Dinghuibacter silviterrae: one gene and its partner. The protein of the gene in region 2 interacts with the protein of the main gene of each other region in a pairwise test. Links are inferred from orthologs where the notes say so. Each region holds a gene or a part of one and is shown on either strand. Other genes may lie near its edges. The genes, in order: recA and dprA.

Evidence for each region.
Region 1: the proteins of dprA (region 2) and recA interact in binary tests that used the Bacillus subtilis proteins (3 or more experiments, as listed by UniProt). The link is inferred for Dinghuibacter silviterrae from one-to-one orthologs.

The regions. Positions count from the first base shown.
Region 1 is NZ_SODV01000001.1:667,352-675,271, reverse strand. The notes cover bases 2,751-5,656. They hold recA (recombinase RecA), read right to left. Parts: upstream 4,792-5,656; coding sequence 3,709-4,791; downstream 2,751-3,708. Other genes in these bases: EDB95_RS02950 (GIY-YIG nuclease family protein), read left to right, coding at 5,338-5,656; EDB95_RS02955 (YccF domain-containing protein), read right to left, coding at 4,926-5,297; EDB95_RS02965 (Fic family protein), read right to left, coding at 2,751-3,601. Outside these bases: EDB95_RS02980 (glycoside hydrolase domain-containing protein), read left to right, coding at 1-1,468; EDB95_RS02975 (GNAT family N-acetyltransferase), read right to left, coding at 1,568-2,068; EDB95_RS02970 (methylglyoxal synthase), read right to left, coding at 2,065-2,517; more of EDB95_RS02965, read right to left, coding at 2,555-2,750; more of EDB95_RS02950, read left to right, coding at 5,657-5,985; EDB95_RS02945 (ATP-dependent helicase), read left to right, coding at 6,009-7,920. UniProt on the Bacillus subtilis protein: Multifunctional protein involved in homologous recombination, DNA repair and competence.
Region 2 is NZ_SODV01000002.1:44,627-52,396, forward strand. The notes cover bases 1-2,756. They hold dprA (DNA-processing protein DprA), read right to left. Parts: upstream 2,018-2,756; coding sequence 983-2,017; downstream 1-982. Other genes in these bases: guaB (IMP dehydrogenase), read right to left, coding at 1-928; EDB95_RS17415 (OmpA family protein), read right to left, coding at 2,037-2,756. Also shown: more of EDB95_RS17415, read right to left, coding at 2,757-3,959; EDB95_RS17420 (7-carboxy-7-deazaguanine synthase QueE), read right to left, coding at 3,959-4,579; EDB95_RS17425 (bifunctional 5,10-methylenetetrahydrofolate dehydrogenase/5,10-methenyltetrahydrofolate cyclohydrolase), read right to left, coding at 4,609-5,490; EDB95_RS17430 (SusC/RagA family TonB-linked outer membrane protein), read left to right, coding at 5,782-7,770. UniProt on the Bacillus subtilis protein: Protein that helps load RecA onto ssDNA during transformation. Binds cooperatively to circular ssDNA, is able to bridge different segments of DNA. Favors the loading of RecA onto SsbA- or SsbB-coated ssDNA and formation of RecA-DNA filaments.

The DNA of each region.
Region 1 (7,920 bases), on a different replicon or contig from region 2:
CCGGCCGGACAGCCTTTCCTGGAAGTGGGACGTGGCACATAAGAACCAGGACGGGGCGTGGATCGGCAACGTCAATGAGGGGGTGCAGTTTTCGTTGAGGGATCAGCACTATGTCCGTCCGCTGAACACGAATTTTTATTTGCTGAAACCGCTGGTTCTACCGGATTCGTGGGGGAATGAAGGAAAGGGCGGGATAGAGATTGGGCAAAAAGGGAAGGCGATTCTGGTCAATGCTTATACGGGCGCCCGGACGATGCATAAGGGGGATACGCTGTATTACAATTTCAACCTCCTGATTACACCCTTCCATGCGCTGAATACGGACTTTCAGTGGGCGAACCGGTTTTACCATAAGTACAACAACCTGGACACGATCCAGTCGTTGGGGGCTACGGTGGTGAACATTCATCACGCGACGCCGATCAATCCGTGGATCAATTATCCCTTTATCGAGTGGGCGAGAATGAAGGGGTATATCGATACGGCGCACAGCAAGGGGATCAAGGTCAAAATCTATAATACCATCAGGGAGTTGTCGGATCATGCCTACGAGCTGCCGGTGTTGCGGAGCCTGGGGCATGAAGTGTATTCGTCGGGGAAGGGAGGCGGTTTTGCGTGGTTGCAGGAGCACGTGGGGGATGACTATATCCCGGCGTGGTTTGTCCCGGAGATCAAGGACGCGGCGATCATCAACAGCGGGATGAACCGCTGGCACAATTATTACGTGGAGGGGATGAACTGGCTGGTGCAGAATGTGGGTATTGATGGGATTTACTTAGACGACGTGGCGTTTGACCGGGTGACGATGAAACGGATCAAACGGGTGCTGACACAGGACGGGCATCCGGGGATCATCGACCTGCACTCGGCCAATCAGTATGACGCCAGTGACGGGTGGAACAACAGCGCCAACCTGTATATGGAGCACTTTCCTTACCTGAACCGGCTTTGGTTTGGGGAGTATTTCGACTACGAAAAAAATACACCCGACTTTTTCCTGACGGAGGTGAGTGGGATACCGTTCGGGCTGATGGGGGAAATGCTGCAGGGCGGCGGAAACCCGTGGCGGGGGATGATCTACGGGATGACCAACCGGTTGGGTTGGACGGATGTCAACGACCCGCGCCCGCTGTGGGCTTTATGGGATGCCTTTGGCATGAAGGGATCGGAGATGCTGGGCTATTGGAGTGGGCACTGCCCGGTGACGACGGACCAGCCGCAGGTACTCGCGACGGTGTATAAACGCAAGGGCAAAGCCCTGGTGGCGCTGGCAAGCTGGGCGCCGGGGGATGTGCAGACGCAGCTGACCATCGACTGGAAGGCGCTGGGTATCGATCCTTCAACGGCGGAGATCCTGGCCCCGGAGATCCGGGGGTTTCAGCCGGGGAAGGTTTTTCCGGCGGGTAAACCCATCCCGGTTGCCCCGGGAAAGGGGTGGTTATTGATCATACAACAGGCATCGCAATAGCTTTTTTCATACCTTGCGGTCCTAGAAGTTGTTTTTCTAGTATAGTTGTTCGCGGCGGCCTCCTTCGGGGGGTCGCTGTGTTTTTAGGGAGCACCGCGGTCATTCCTCGCGGAACCGCACCCAAAGGTGCGCATCGATAAGCAGGTCGTTTTTGAAAATGGCTTTATGAAGGACGGCTTCCCGGTGGAAGCCGTTTTTGCGGAGGACGGCCATGGAGGCGAGGTTGTGCGCGAAGACCTCGGCGTAGATGCGGTAGCAGTCGGTGGTGTCGAAGATGTAGCGGACCATCTGGCGGACGGCTTCGGTGCCGTGGCCCCTGCCCCAGTGTTCTTCGCCTAAGTAGTAGCCGATTTCGATGTTGCGTTTGTAGATGTCGTGTTGGGGGACCATGCCGATGCCGCCGATCATGACGCCGTTCTCATCGATGCAGAAGTTGCGTTGGGGCTGTTGCTGGAGGTTGAAGCGGACCCATTCCTCGGCGTCTTTCTGGCGGTAGGGCTTGGGCATCTGGTCGCGAAGGTTGTTCCAGATGTGGATGTTGTTGCAGATGTGTATGAGCTGGGGAACATCCCGCCATTGCCATGGTCGTAGGGTAATCATATTCGCCGTTGTAAATAGGCTGTATAGTCGGGGATGATCAGCTCGTAGTCCTGGTTCATCAGGGGGGACGTCATGATGAAGTCGGCCGTGGCGCGGTCGGTGGCCATGGGGATGTTCCAGGCGCAGCCTATGCGTAACAGTGCTTTTACGTCGCTGTCGTGGGCCTGGGTTTCCATGGGGTCCCAGAAAAAGATCAGGAGGTCGATCTCGCCGTCGGCGATCATGGCGCCGATCTGTTGGTCGCCGCCCAGGGGGCCGGAGAGCAGCTTACGGATGGGTCTGTCCAGGCGCTCTTCGAGCAGCTTGCCGGTGGTGCCGGTGGCAAAAAGTTCGTGCCGGGAGAGGGCGGCCTGGTTGAACAGGGCCCAGTCGATCAGGTCCTTTTTCTTGTTGTCGTGTGCCACCAGGGCGATGCGTTTGCGGTTTCCGATGACACGGATTTGGTTCATGGACAGTATTTGTTTGGGGAAAGATAGGGAAATAAGATTAGTTCAACAGCCGGTAGCTGGTGCTGCGCCCGCCGGCGGGATCCTTGACGAGGATTCCCTGTTTGAGGAGGTCGTTGATGTCCCGGATGGCGGTGTCAGGGGACGAGGCGGTCAGCCTTGCCCAGGCGGAGGACGTCAGCTTGACCTCGATGCCGTCGAGCAGACGGTTGAGCATGGTCCGCTGGCGATCGTTCAGGGAGGCGCCGGTGTTTTTTTCCCAGAACCTGGACTTGGCGAGAAGACCGGACAGTTGGGTATTGGTGTCGAGCAGGGCGCGGTCAAGACACTGGAGGAACCATTCCAGCCAGGCGGTGATGTCCAGGGAGCCGCCTTGCGTCTTTTCGAGGATGTCGTAATAGGCGGCGCGTTCTTTGCAAAGCTGGGCGGACAGGCTGTAATAACGATAGGGGGTGTCGTCTGCCCTCGCGAGCTGCAGGGCACTGATGGTTCGGGCGATCCGGCCGTTGCCGTCTTCGAAGGGCTGGATGGTCAGGAACCAGAGGTGGGCTACAGCGGCAGCCATAAAGGGATCCAGGTTTCCCGTCGTGTTGAACCATTCCAAAAAGGCGGCCATTTCACCGGGGACAACGTAGGAGTGGGGCGCCTGGTAACGTACGACCTGGTGTGGGGAAGTGACCGGGTTTATCCTCCAGCCGGCTTTTCGGTGTGGGAAAAGGGACGCATGCCAGCCAAACATGCGCTGTTCCGTCATGGGGGCGGCATAGCGTTGGGTCGCATCGAGGAGCAACCCGATCCGTCCTTCCAGGTTTTTTGCAACGGTGCCGTGTTGGTGACCGAGGCGTTGTGCGAGGGCGGTACGGACTTCAGCCGCATCCACGAACTCTCCTTCGATTTCGGCAGAGCGCACGATGTCCAGGGTGAGCATCCGAAGCGTCGCTTCCATTTGAAGGGTGGGGTTGAGCTGCTCCATCCTCCCGAGAAGACGACCTTGATTGTGACGCACTTTTGCAGAGAGCCTTGATAAACTTGTTTGGTTCCAGGTAAACAGAGGCCAGTCGCGTCTTTGGTAGATATATATGGCCATTTTGCCGCAATCTTACGGCGAAGGTAGTGGGTTTCAAGGTTTTGGCAAAACGAAGCCCGCCTGGAAAGGCGGGCCGGTTCATTACTTACTAATCCAAAAACAGCTTCTTAATTCAGAGCGGGCGCAGGGACCGCGGGCGGTTGTTGCCCTTCGGTGAGCTTGGCGCGGATCTTGGTTTCCAGTTCAGCGGCAAGTTCCGGGTTGTCCGTGAGGAGTTGTTTGACGGCGTCGCGGCCCTGGCCGAGTTTGTTGGTGTCGTAGCTGAACCAGCTGCCGCTTTTTTGTATGACGCCGAGTTCCACGCCCATGTCGACGATCTCGCCGACTTTGGAAATGCCCTCTCCGAAAATGATGTCGAACTCCGCGCTGCGGAAGGGCGGCGCGACCTTGTTCTTGACGACCTTTACCTTGACGCGGTTACCCACGGCCTCGTCCCCGTCCTTGATTTGGGCGGAGCGGCGGATGTCCAGGCGGACCGATGCATAGAACTTAAGGGCGTTCCCACCGGTGGTCGTTTCGGGGTTTCCGAACATGACCCCGATTTTTTCACGGAGCTGGTTGATGAAAATACAAATAGTGTTGGTCTTGTTGATGGTGGCTGTGAGTTTGCGCAGCGCCTGGGACATGAGCCGGGCCTGGAGCCCCATCTTGCTATCCCCCATTTCGCCTTCCAGTTCCCCTTTGGGCACCAGGGCTGCCACGGAGTCGATGACGACGACGTCCACGGCCCCCGAGAGGATCAGCCGGTCGGCGATTTCCAGGGCCTGCTCACCATAGTCGGGTTGGGAGATCAGCAGGTTGTCGATGTCGACGCCCAGCCTTTTGGCATAGGAGCTGTCAAACGCATGTTCCGCGTCGATGATGGCGCAGATACCCCCTTTCTTTTGTGCCTCGGCGATCGCATGGATGGCGATGGTGGTCTTACCGGAAGATTCGGGACCATAGATCTCCACAATACGACCCCGGGGGAAGCCCCCCACGCCCAAGGCCACGTCCAGCCCAAGGGAACCGGTCGAAACGACCTCCAGGGTCTTGTCGGCACGTTCGTTCATCATCATGACGCTGCCTTTTCCAAAATCCTTGTCGATCTTGTCAATCGTCAGCTTTAAGGCCTTGAGCTTTTCACTCATATTATTGGTCGATTTGTCTTGACCGTTCGTCTTATCGGACTTATCGGAATGCGCTGCCATGGTTAATAAGTTTTTGGGGGTAAATACAAACTAATTTATTTAGCAAATGTAAAACTAATATTTTTAGTTCCGCAAGAAAAGGTCGCTTTTTTCTTTTAAAATCCGTGTTTGGAGGGGGACAGGTTATCCGCATTTTACCCGACCACATCCTTTCCAAACGGCATTAGGGCCAGCGGGATCAGTTTGAAGTGCTGGGCTGCGAAGGGAAGGCCTATAATCGTGATGGCCAGGAGGCAACCAAAGACGAGGTGCATCAGCGCGGTATACAGACCCCCACACAGCAGCCAGACGAGGTTGAAAAGCGGGGATAGGCAGCCGGTCGCGGATGGCCTGCTAACGACTTGTTTGCCAAAGGGCCAGAGGACGATGTAGGCGAGCTTAAAGCATTGTACCCCAAAAGGGATGCCGATGATGGTGCAACACAGCAAAAAGCCGCCGAAGAGGTAGCCCAGGGAAGCGAAAAAGCCTCCGCAGAGGATCCATATAAGGTTTCCGAGTAGATTCATGGCAGGCTAAATATCGGACAGAAATCGTTATTTTGTACGGATGAGCGAAGGATGCGTATACATTCTTAAAACGGGCAGGAATCTTTATAAGATCGGCAAGACCACCGACCTTCAAAAGCGGCTGGCCGTTTACCATACGCACCTGCCGATCCTTTTCCGGGTGATCCGCCAGTACGAGGACGTAAACATCGGCAGCCTGGAGGGAAGCCTTCATATTGTCTTTCAGCACAAACGCGTCAAGGGGGAGTGGTTCGAGCTAAACGCCGGGGACCTCCAGATCTGCGATAACATCGCCATGAACTATTCGCTGGCCCGGTTTGAGCGCGTCACACGAAAACAAGCGACCGTCATCCGCTTTTCCGACGAACCCCTGCTCCAGGTCATCGAAGCACACGAAAAGTATCTGTCGGACTATTCACGGGTGGCCGAAGACGTCCGGCTGGGTCTGGGCACGGAGGAGATTTTCGAGCTGTATGAAGGCACGGTGAGTAAGTCCGTCATCGACACCGTCCGCAGGCTGCTTCGATACCGGACGCCCAATTCGGAATTCCTCGGCAGTCTGCTCCCCGTGGTCAAGGACCTGAGCGCCGGGCTGACCGAACAACATATCCTGGACAAATACCGGGGCCAGGTGAGCCGCTCCACGCTCTCGATGGTCAAAAGAATTCTCCGCAACCAACTATATTGACCGAGGATCGGTATTTTTGCGCCATGCAGCATTACCTGGAAGGATTGAACGAGCAACAACGGGAAGCAGTATTGCACAAGGACGGTCCCATCATGATCGTGGCGGGCGCCGGGAGTGGGAAGACGAAGGTGCTGACGACCAGGATCGCCCATTTGATGGCGGCGCACCATATAGATGCCTTCCGCATCCTGGCGCTGACTTTTACCAACAAGGCTGCGGCAGAAATGAAGGAGCGGATCGAAAGGACGCTGGGAAATACGGAGGCGCGTAATTTATATATAGGCACTTTTCACTCGGTTTTCGCGCGCATCCTAAGGGCGGAAGCCGACCGCCTGGGATACCCCCGCAGCTTTACGATTTACGACACGGACGACGCGCGGAGTGTGGTCAAGACGGTTGTCCAGGAACTGAACCTGGACGACAAGCATTACAAACCCAACCTGGTCCTCAACCGGATTTCCTCGGCGAAGAACGCATTGGTAGGGCCAGATGAATACGCGAACGATTATCATCTTCAGCAGGAAGACATGCAGTCCGGGCGCCCGGCGATCGGAAAGATTTACCAGGCGTATTGGGCCCGTTGCCGCAAGAACGGCGCCATGGACTTCGACGACCTGTTGTTCAACATGTACATCCTGCTCAGTACTTTTCCGGAGGTACTGCACAAATACCAGCACAAATTCCAGTACATCCTGATCGATGAGTACCAGGATACCAACGCGGCCCAGTACCAGATCGTCAAGCTGCTGGCGGCGGTGCACGAAAACATCTGCGTGGTGGGGGACGACGCCCAGAGCATTTATTCCTTCCGGGGCGCGACCATCGAAAACATCCTCCAGTTCCAAAAGGACTATGACGACGTCAAGGTGGTCAAGCTGGAACAAAACTACCGCAGTACCCAAAGCATCATCGCGGTGGCCAACGAGGTGATCAAAAACAACAAGGGCCAGATCCCCAAGGCGCTTTGGACCGACAACCACCCCGGGGAAAAGATCCGCCTGGTGCGGACCATGACCGACAACGACGAAGGGAAATACGTGGCCGACACCATCCAGGAACAAAAGCTCCGGAACCATTACAACAACCGGGATTTCGCGATCCTTTACCGGACGAACGCCCAAAGCCGGAGTTTTGAAGAGAGCCTGAGGCGGATGAACATCGCCTACCGCATCTATGGAGGCATCAGCTTCTACCAGCGGAAGGAAGTCAAGGACTTTATCGCCTATCTCCGGGTGATCGTCAACCCGAAGGAAGAGGAATCGCTCAAACGCATCATCAACTACCCCATCCGCGGGATCGGTAAAACGTCGGTGGAAAAAGCCGTGCTGGCCGCCAACGACGGGGGGTTGTCGATGTGGGACGTCTTAGGAAACGCGGCCATGTTTGGCTTTAAGAGCGGAACCCTGGAATCTATCGACCAGTTCGTGACCATGATCAAGATGTTCGCCAGCGAGCTGGACAAAAAGAACGCCTACGACGTAGCGGTCTTGGTGGGCAAACACACGGGTATCGTCAAGGAGCTTTTTAACGACAAGACGACGGAAGGCCTGGCGCGGTATGAAAACGTACAGGAACTCCTGAACTCCATAAAGGAATGGATCGAAACCCCCCTGAACGAAGAAGACGGAGAGGTGGGCGACAAAAGCCTGGGGGCCTACCTGCAGCAGATCACCCTGCTCACCGATGCGGACAAGGATGAGGAGGACGCCGACGTCGTGAAGCTGATGACCATCCACGCAGCCAAGGGCCTGGAGTTCCCGGTGGTATTTGTGGCGGGTATCGAAGAAGGCTTGTTCCCCAGCGGGATGAGCATCAACAGCCGGGAAGACCTGGAAGAAGAAAGACGCCTGTTCTATGTCGCGGTCACCAGGGCCAAGCAACGGCTTTGGCTGACCTACGCCAATAACCGCTACCGCTTCGGACAACTGGTGCAAA
Region 2 (7,770 bases):
CGACCTTGACGGCATCCGCTCCGGCTTCCGCGAGGGCTTTTGCCCCTGCAGCGGTCCCCACGTTGCCGGCGATGACCTGCAACTTCGGAAACGACTTCTTCAAGGTGCTCAGGGCTTCCATGACCCCCCGGGAATGGCCGTGGGCACTGTCCAGGCAAACCACGTCCACCCCTACATGTTGCAAGGCGGCGGCACGGTCGAGCATATCCGCAGTAATGCCGAGTGCGGCCCCGGTCAGGAGACGCCCGTAGGTATCTTTTACGGCGTTGGGATGGCTTTGCACCTGGAGGATGTCCCTGTAGGTGATCAGCCCCACCAGGGTGCCGTCGTTTTTGATCACGGGGAGTTTTTCAATCTTATGGTGCCTCAGGATGACGGCCGCACCCTTGAGGTCGGTGCCCTCAGGGGCGGTGATGAGGTTTTCAACGGTCATCACTTCACGGACCTTCCGGCGTGTATCCTCTTCGAAGCGAAGGTCTCTGTTGGTCAGGATACCTGACAGCTTACCGACATTATCGACGATGGGTATGCCCCCGATCTTATTCTCCTTCATCAACCGGAGGGCGTCTCCTAAGGTGGCGTCCTCGTGAAGGGTAATCGGGTCGATGATCATGCCGCTCTCGCTGCGTTTGACCTTTCTGACCTGTTCCGCCTGTCTGTCAATGGGCATATTCTTGTGGAGAATCCCGATCCCTCCTTCCCTGGCGAGGGCAATGGCCAGGTTGGCTTCGGTGACCGTATCCATGGCTGCGGACAGCATGGGTACGTTGATGGTGATGTTGCCCGTAAGCCTGGAGCGGATGTCCACTTCCCGGGGAAGAACCTGGGAATAGGAAGGCATCAGGAGCACATCATCGAAGGTCAGACCTTCACCAAAAAACCTGGAATGGAGAGAATCCGTGTCGGAGGGAATATTTATTGTCGCCATGTGCAAAGGTATGGTAAAATAGGTATACGAGCCAAATGAGGGGCTTGCTGGCGGTCAGAAGATAAGCCTGTAGCGGTTTCCAGGGAGAGCCTCTATGGCCTGTTCTAACTCCAGCTCAAGGAGGCGTGCCGCCAGCTCCGCGGAAGATAACCCGGTACGCTCCAGGAGCTCGTCCAGGTGGATACTGTCTCTGTCCCGTAGAAGGTCCAGGAGGGGATGAATGCTTGTCACCGGTTTGGTCTTGGGTGTAGGTGTTTCCCAGCCCAACATCCGCGCGATGTCTGCACCCCCGGTCACAAGGGCCGCGACGTTGTCGCGGACAAGGGCGAGGCATCCCTGGCTACGGCCGTCTGTGACCCTTCCCGGAAGGGCGAAAACCTCGCGGTGATACCCCTTGGCCAACTCTGCGGTAATCAGGCTTCCGCCTTGCGAACGGGATTCGACGACGACCGTAGCCACTGCCATACCGGCGATAATGCGGTTCCGCATGGGAAAATGAAATGTTTCGGGACCCTGATCCTGTCGATATTCGGTAAGCAGACCGCCTTTGTCAAGCATCGATGCGGCCAGCAAGCGGTTGCCTTCGGGGTAGATCCTTTGTAAACCGTGTCCCAGGACGCCGACGGTGGGCAGGCCGTTATCCAGAGCCGCCCGGTGTGCCCAGGTGTCGATCCCATCCGCTAGTCCACTGACGATAAGGACGTCGCAGGAAGCCAGTTCCCCGACCAGCGACCGCACCATCTGTTGGCCATAAGAACTCGGTGTCCGGGTACCTACAACGGCCAATATGCGTTGATGGTTGAGATCCGCAATGCCCTTGTAATACAATATGGGAGGGGCGTCGGAGCATTCAAGAAGCTGCGCGGGATACCTCGGGTCCCCCGGACAATATATCCCGATGTTGTGTTTCCTGGCGAATGTAAATGTGCGATCCACCGCTTTAAAATTGTCAAATTCCGGCAGGAGGCCCGAACGGAACACGGCAGCGGCCGAGGAAAAATGGTCGAGCAGTTGCCGGTGCCGCCGCGGCCCGATGCCGGGAACCATGGTCAGCGCGACCCGGTAATACAATTCGTCTTCCGGAAGCATAGCCCCCAAAGAACGCGTCTTAATTGGAAACAACCGACAATTCCGTCCGGCGGTTGAGTGCCCTGCCGGCTTCGGTCGCATTGTCGGCGATGGGGTGGGTGGCCCCATACCCCTTGGCGGCCAATCGATAAGGGGCCACGCCGTGGGTCATGAGGTAATTGATCACGGAAATCGCGCGGGCGTTGGACAGTACCATATTATCCTTATCCTGTCCCACATTATCGGTATGCCCGCTGATCTGGATCTTGAGCGTGGGGTTTTCCTTCATCAGCGACACCACCTCTTCGAGCTCGACGATGGATTCGGGTTTCAGGTCGAACTTCTTCGTGTCGAAAAAGATATTTTTCAGCACGATGGCGGCGCCCGTTTCCAGGGGTTGTAACGGGATATCGACCTCGTAGGTGGAGTCAGGCGCTTTTCCGGTAAAGTCGAAATGGGCGGAGTAAAAAAGATACCCTTTCCGGTGGACGCTAAAGGCATATTCCTTGCCCACGGGCAGGGTGATGAGGTAGTTTCCCTCTTCGTCCGTCTGCGCCCGGGCGATGGCCTGGCCACCGTGCAGGTCGGTGAGGTCGACGCCGGAGGGCAAGCCTTCCCTGGTCTTTTTGTCAAAAACTTTACCCTTGACCCAAAGCGTCCGGAAGGGGCGGATGCTGTCCCTCACTTCGAAAGTATAGATGTCAAGACCACCCCGGGTATCGCTTCTGTCGGCGGCGTAGTAAGCCGTTTTGCCGTCGGCGGCGATCGTCAGCGCGCCTTCATTGTCGATCGTATTGATGGGGTATCCCAGGTTCATGGGTTTGCCCCAGTGTCCCGTGGAGTCCTTGCGCACGACAAAGAGGTCGGTGCCTCCATAACCGGGAAGACCGTTGGACGTGAAATAAAGGGTCTGGTTATCGGCATGTATGAACGGGCAGCTCTCGTCTCCTTTTGTATTGATGTTGGTCCCCAGGTTTTGGGGATTGCCCCAGGCGCCGTTGGGCAGGCGGTGGCTGACCCAGATGTCGCTCCCTCCAAAACCGCTGGGGTCGCGGGCTGCAAAATACAGGTCGCGTTTGTCGGGGGAAAGACTGGGTTGTGATTCCCAGAATTCGGTATTGATGGGCTCGCCAATATTCATCGGCGTAGACCACCCTTGTTTGGTGCGCAGGGCGTAGTAAATATCACAGCTGCCAAAGCCATCCGGCCGGTTGCAACCGGTGAAGACGAGCATTTTGCCATCCTGGGAAATATTCTGGGCGCCCTCGTTGTCGGGGGTATTGATGTCGCCTTCCAGGGGTCTGGCGAGGCTCCATTTGCCGTCGGGCCCCCGGTGGCTTTCATAAAAGTCCTCGTTGTTGCCGTTGACGTTGCGGGTAAAAATGAGGGTATTCCCGTCCAGGGTAAGCGACGGGAGGTATTCCGATGCCCGGGTATTGACGCTGTCCCCTAAGTTAACGGGGGCAAAAACATAATTGGACAAATGCTGTTCCTTCGCCATGTCCAGGGCAAACTGGTAGGTCCGTTGGCGGTACATCGCGGCGCCCTGTGCGCGGTCGTTGAGGTGGGGGATGGTCAGGTAACGGGTGACGGCCTGCAGGGCTCCCTGGAAGTCTCCGGTTCCGGCCAGGGAAATGGAGTAGGGGAGGTCCATGTCGAAGAAATAAGCCGTGTCCATGGACCGGGCCTTATTGTATTCCGCCACCGAGGATGTGTAGTCTTTTATATCGGCGTATATGCCCGCTTTGGTCAGGTGGGCGTTGATATAGCTGCTGTCTATGTCGAGGGCCCTGTCGAGGTATTCGAGGGCCTTTTTCCGGTCGTTATTGGTAGATAACTCGTTGAGGGCCATGTTGTACCAGTCTACAGCCTTCCGGTTGACCCTGTCGGGATCGTAGGTTTGTTGTGCGTGGGCGCCGGCGAAAACCGACCAGTAAAGTATAAAAATGAGCAGGGATTTCATCAGGGGACGTGAATGAATTTGTGAACCTGGGCGGAAAGGGTCCATTGAGGGTTGGCCTTTATATAGTCTACGATCAGGGGGGTCATTTCTTCGGCCCGGCTCCATTCCGGTTGCAGGAAAAGACGACACTCAGGGGAGACAAGGGCGGCATAGCGGGTCGCCCATTCGAAGTCGTGCCGGTTGTACACGACGACTTTAAGCTCATCGGCCTTCCCGGTTACTTCCGGCAGGGGCGCCTTGAACTTTTTGGGAGACAGGCAGATCCAATCCCATTCCCCGCTGAGGGGAGATGACCCCGAGGTTTCGATATGGGTCCGGAACCCGGCCTGGCGGAGGGCCTTTGTCAGGGGACCGCAGTCGTGCATCAGGGGTTCGCCCCCCGTGACCACCGCGATGCGCCCGGGTTGGGCCGCCGCTTCATGCACCAGGTCCCCGACGCTGCGCAACGGGTGCCGGGCGGCATCCCAGCTGTCTTTGACGTCGCACCAGACACAACCGACGTCGCATCCCCCCAGGCGGATGAACCACGCGGCACGGCCCTGGTAGGCGCCTTCACCCTGGAGGGTGTAGAACGACTCCATCACCGGCAAAAGAACCGAAGTGTCTGCTGTGGCGATCATGGGGCAAAGGTACCGAATCCCCGGGGACTTCACGGCTTTGTGCGCCCCAGGTACGCCAGGTACGTGTTTTTCATCAGTGCTGCCCGGGTCATGGGACCCACGCCACCAGGCACCGGGGTAATATAAGAGGTGTGGGGTGCTACGTTATCAAAATCCACATCCCCCTTCAGGGAGAAACCGCTTTTTTTCGAAGGATCGGAGACCCGGGTGGTGCCCACGTCGATGACAATGGCGCCCGGTTTAACCATTTCCGCGGTCACGAAACCGGGTTTGCCCAGGGCAGCCACAACGATATCTGCTTGAAGACAAAGTTCTTTTATATTGGGTGTTGCGGAGTGGCAAAGGGTAACGGTACAGTTGCCGGGATAGGTGTTCCTACTCAAGAGTATGCTCACCGGTGTCCCTACGATGCCGCTCCGGCCGATGACCACGGCGTGCTTGCCTTTTGTCTCGATTTTGTAGTGCTCCAGGAGCATCAGGATCCCGAAGGGTGTGGCGGAAATGAAGGTGGGCAAGCCCCCGACCATCCTGCCGACACTTTCGGGGTGAAACCCGTCCACGTCCTTGGCCGGGTCGATGGTGTCGATCACCTTGTCCGGGGAAATGTGTTTGGGCAGCGGGAGCTGAACAATGATGCCATCAATTTCGGAGTCCTTATTCATCCGCCGGATTTCGGCCAGCAATTCGTTTTCTTGAATACTTGATGGAAACCTTTGGAGCGTCGATCCAAAACCGATCTCTTCGCAATCCTTTACTTTGGCGGCGACATACGTTTCACTGCCGCCATCATTGCCTACCAGGATCGCGGCCAGGTGCGGTGCCCGCATTCCTTTGTCCGTCAGTTCTTTAACCTTTTGAGCCAGGTCGTCCCGTACTGCCTGGGAAACCAGTCTTCCGTCGATTTTTTGCATGGCGCGAAGGTACGGGCTTTGCGTGAAAAAATGCGTATTTCAAAATTCTTGAAAACCCAGCAAAATAAAGTATCCTAGAAGAAACCGATGGACATAAATGCAGCATATTAATTAACTGGATTGTCTATTCAGGAGACGGTATTAACATATTTTTACGTTTTTATTTTTTTGACCTAAAACATCAGAGATTATGAGAGATCCATTGTATCCTCCCAACGGGGGCTTTTTGTCTTGCCCCAAACTCCACTACACTGATAGACAGTTTCTCCAACACCAAAAAACGAATGTCGTATGAGAAAAACACTACTGCTGGGGGCACTGTTGCTGTGCTCCTTATGGACGTTTGCCCAAACCAGACTGCTGCAAGGCCGGGTGACCGATGACCAGGGGCAGCCCGCCGCCTTTGCTTCCGTTCAGCTTAAAAGAAACCATAAAGGAGTAGCCGCCGACGCGGATGGTCGCTTTTCCATTTCGGTAAAAGCCGGGGATGTGCTGGTCATCAGCGGGACCAACATCACCTCCAAGGAAATTACCGTTGGCGACGAACCCAGCCTGAATATCGTCATCAGCCACAAAAGCACGACCATGACCGAAGTGGTCGTGACCGCGCTCGGCCAGACGCAAGCAAAGGCCAAGATCGGTTACGCCACACAAACGTTTAACACAGCCGCCATCAACAAAAACGGTGTCACCGGCGCTTTGGACGGATTGGAAGGAAAGATAGCCGGGGCAGAAATCTCCAATACCGGTGGACCCGGTTCTTCCACCAAAGTGGTGTTGAGGAGCTATGGGGTCATTTCCGGCGGCGATAACCAGCCCTTGTATGTCGTCGATGGGGTGCCTATGAGCGATGCCATCTTCTCCGGCAATACGACCGGAACAGACGGGGCCGACTATGGCAACGGGATGAACAATATCAATCCCAATGATATAGAAACCATCACGGTGCTAAAGGGTACGGCGGCATCCTCCCTGTACGGGAGCCTTGCGAAAAACGGCGCCATCATGATCACGACAAAGAGGGGTAGGGCAGGGAAGCTGAAAGTCGAATACAGCGGGTCCTTCAATATGAGCCAGGCCGGTAAGCTGCCCACCTACCAGGACGAATTCGGACAGGGTTGGGGCGGCGTCATGGTGCTGGATGAAAACGGCAGTTGGGGGCCCAAATACGATGGCACCATCCGGCCTTGGGGATCGATCGTGAACGGGAAGCAACTGAGCAAGCCCTTTGTGGCCATTAAGAATCCCTTGCGGCAGTTTTATGTCACCGGGCACGAATACAATAACAACCTGGCGCTCTCCGGTGGTTCCGACGCGAACCGGTTTTATTTCTCGTACGGCAATGTAAGCAGCGATGGGATCGTCCCGATCAACGGTAATACGCAGCAGCGCAATACCTTGTCCTTCCGGACCAATAGCCGCTATGGGAATTTCACGTTCAACACTTCCATCAACTATGTGGGCCAGATACTGAAGGTACCCAACACGGGTCAAGGCACCTCCTCCGGTGGCGGGGTCTATGAGTCCGTGCTGCAGATCCCGGTAGACATTCCCATCAAGCAATTTAAGGACATCAACAACCCGTTCTTCAATATCAATAATTTCTTTACCCCGTATGCGGAAAACCCTTACTTCGGGTTGTACAACAACGGGAACCAGCAGAAGCTGGACCGGATCTTCGGGAACCTGGACTTCGGCTATAAGTTCACCCCGCAGTTGAGTGCAGAATTCAGGCTGGGTGCGGACATTACCAATGCCCGGACCTTCGAATGGAAGAACTCCGCCAACGCGCTGGCGGGTACCTGGGACGGCTTTCCGGCCACCAACCCCGAAGGGATTTTTGCCATCAGGAACCCGGATTACGGCGGGGTGGCCCAGGGATCCGACTACTACGGCCTGGTCAACGGAGACCTCATCCTGAAGTACAATGCCGACCTGGGGAGTGGTTTTTCACTGGATGCATTGGCAGGGGGGAACTACTATACCACCAGCCAGCGGTCAGAGCTTGCGTCCATCACCCCCATCGCCGTTCCCGGGTTTTATAACCTGAACAATACGGGGAAACCGCCCACGGTGACCGACCAGTCGGGGCAATACCGGAAAATAGGCGTGTATGGACAGGTAACCCTCGGATACAAAGACCAGCTTTACCTTACCGGCAACGTCCGGAACGACTGGTCTTCCGCCTTGCCGATCAACGCCAACTCCATCTTCTATCCCGGCGCGGACCTTTCCTGGGTGGCGTCCTCCCTGTTCGCTAACAGCAGCACCGTCTCCTAC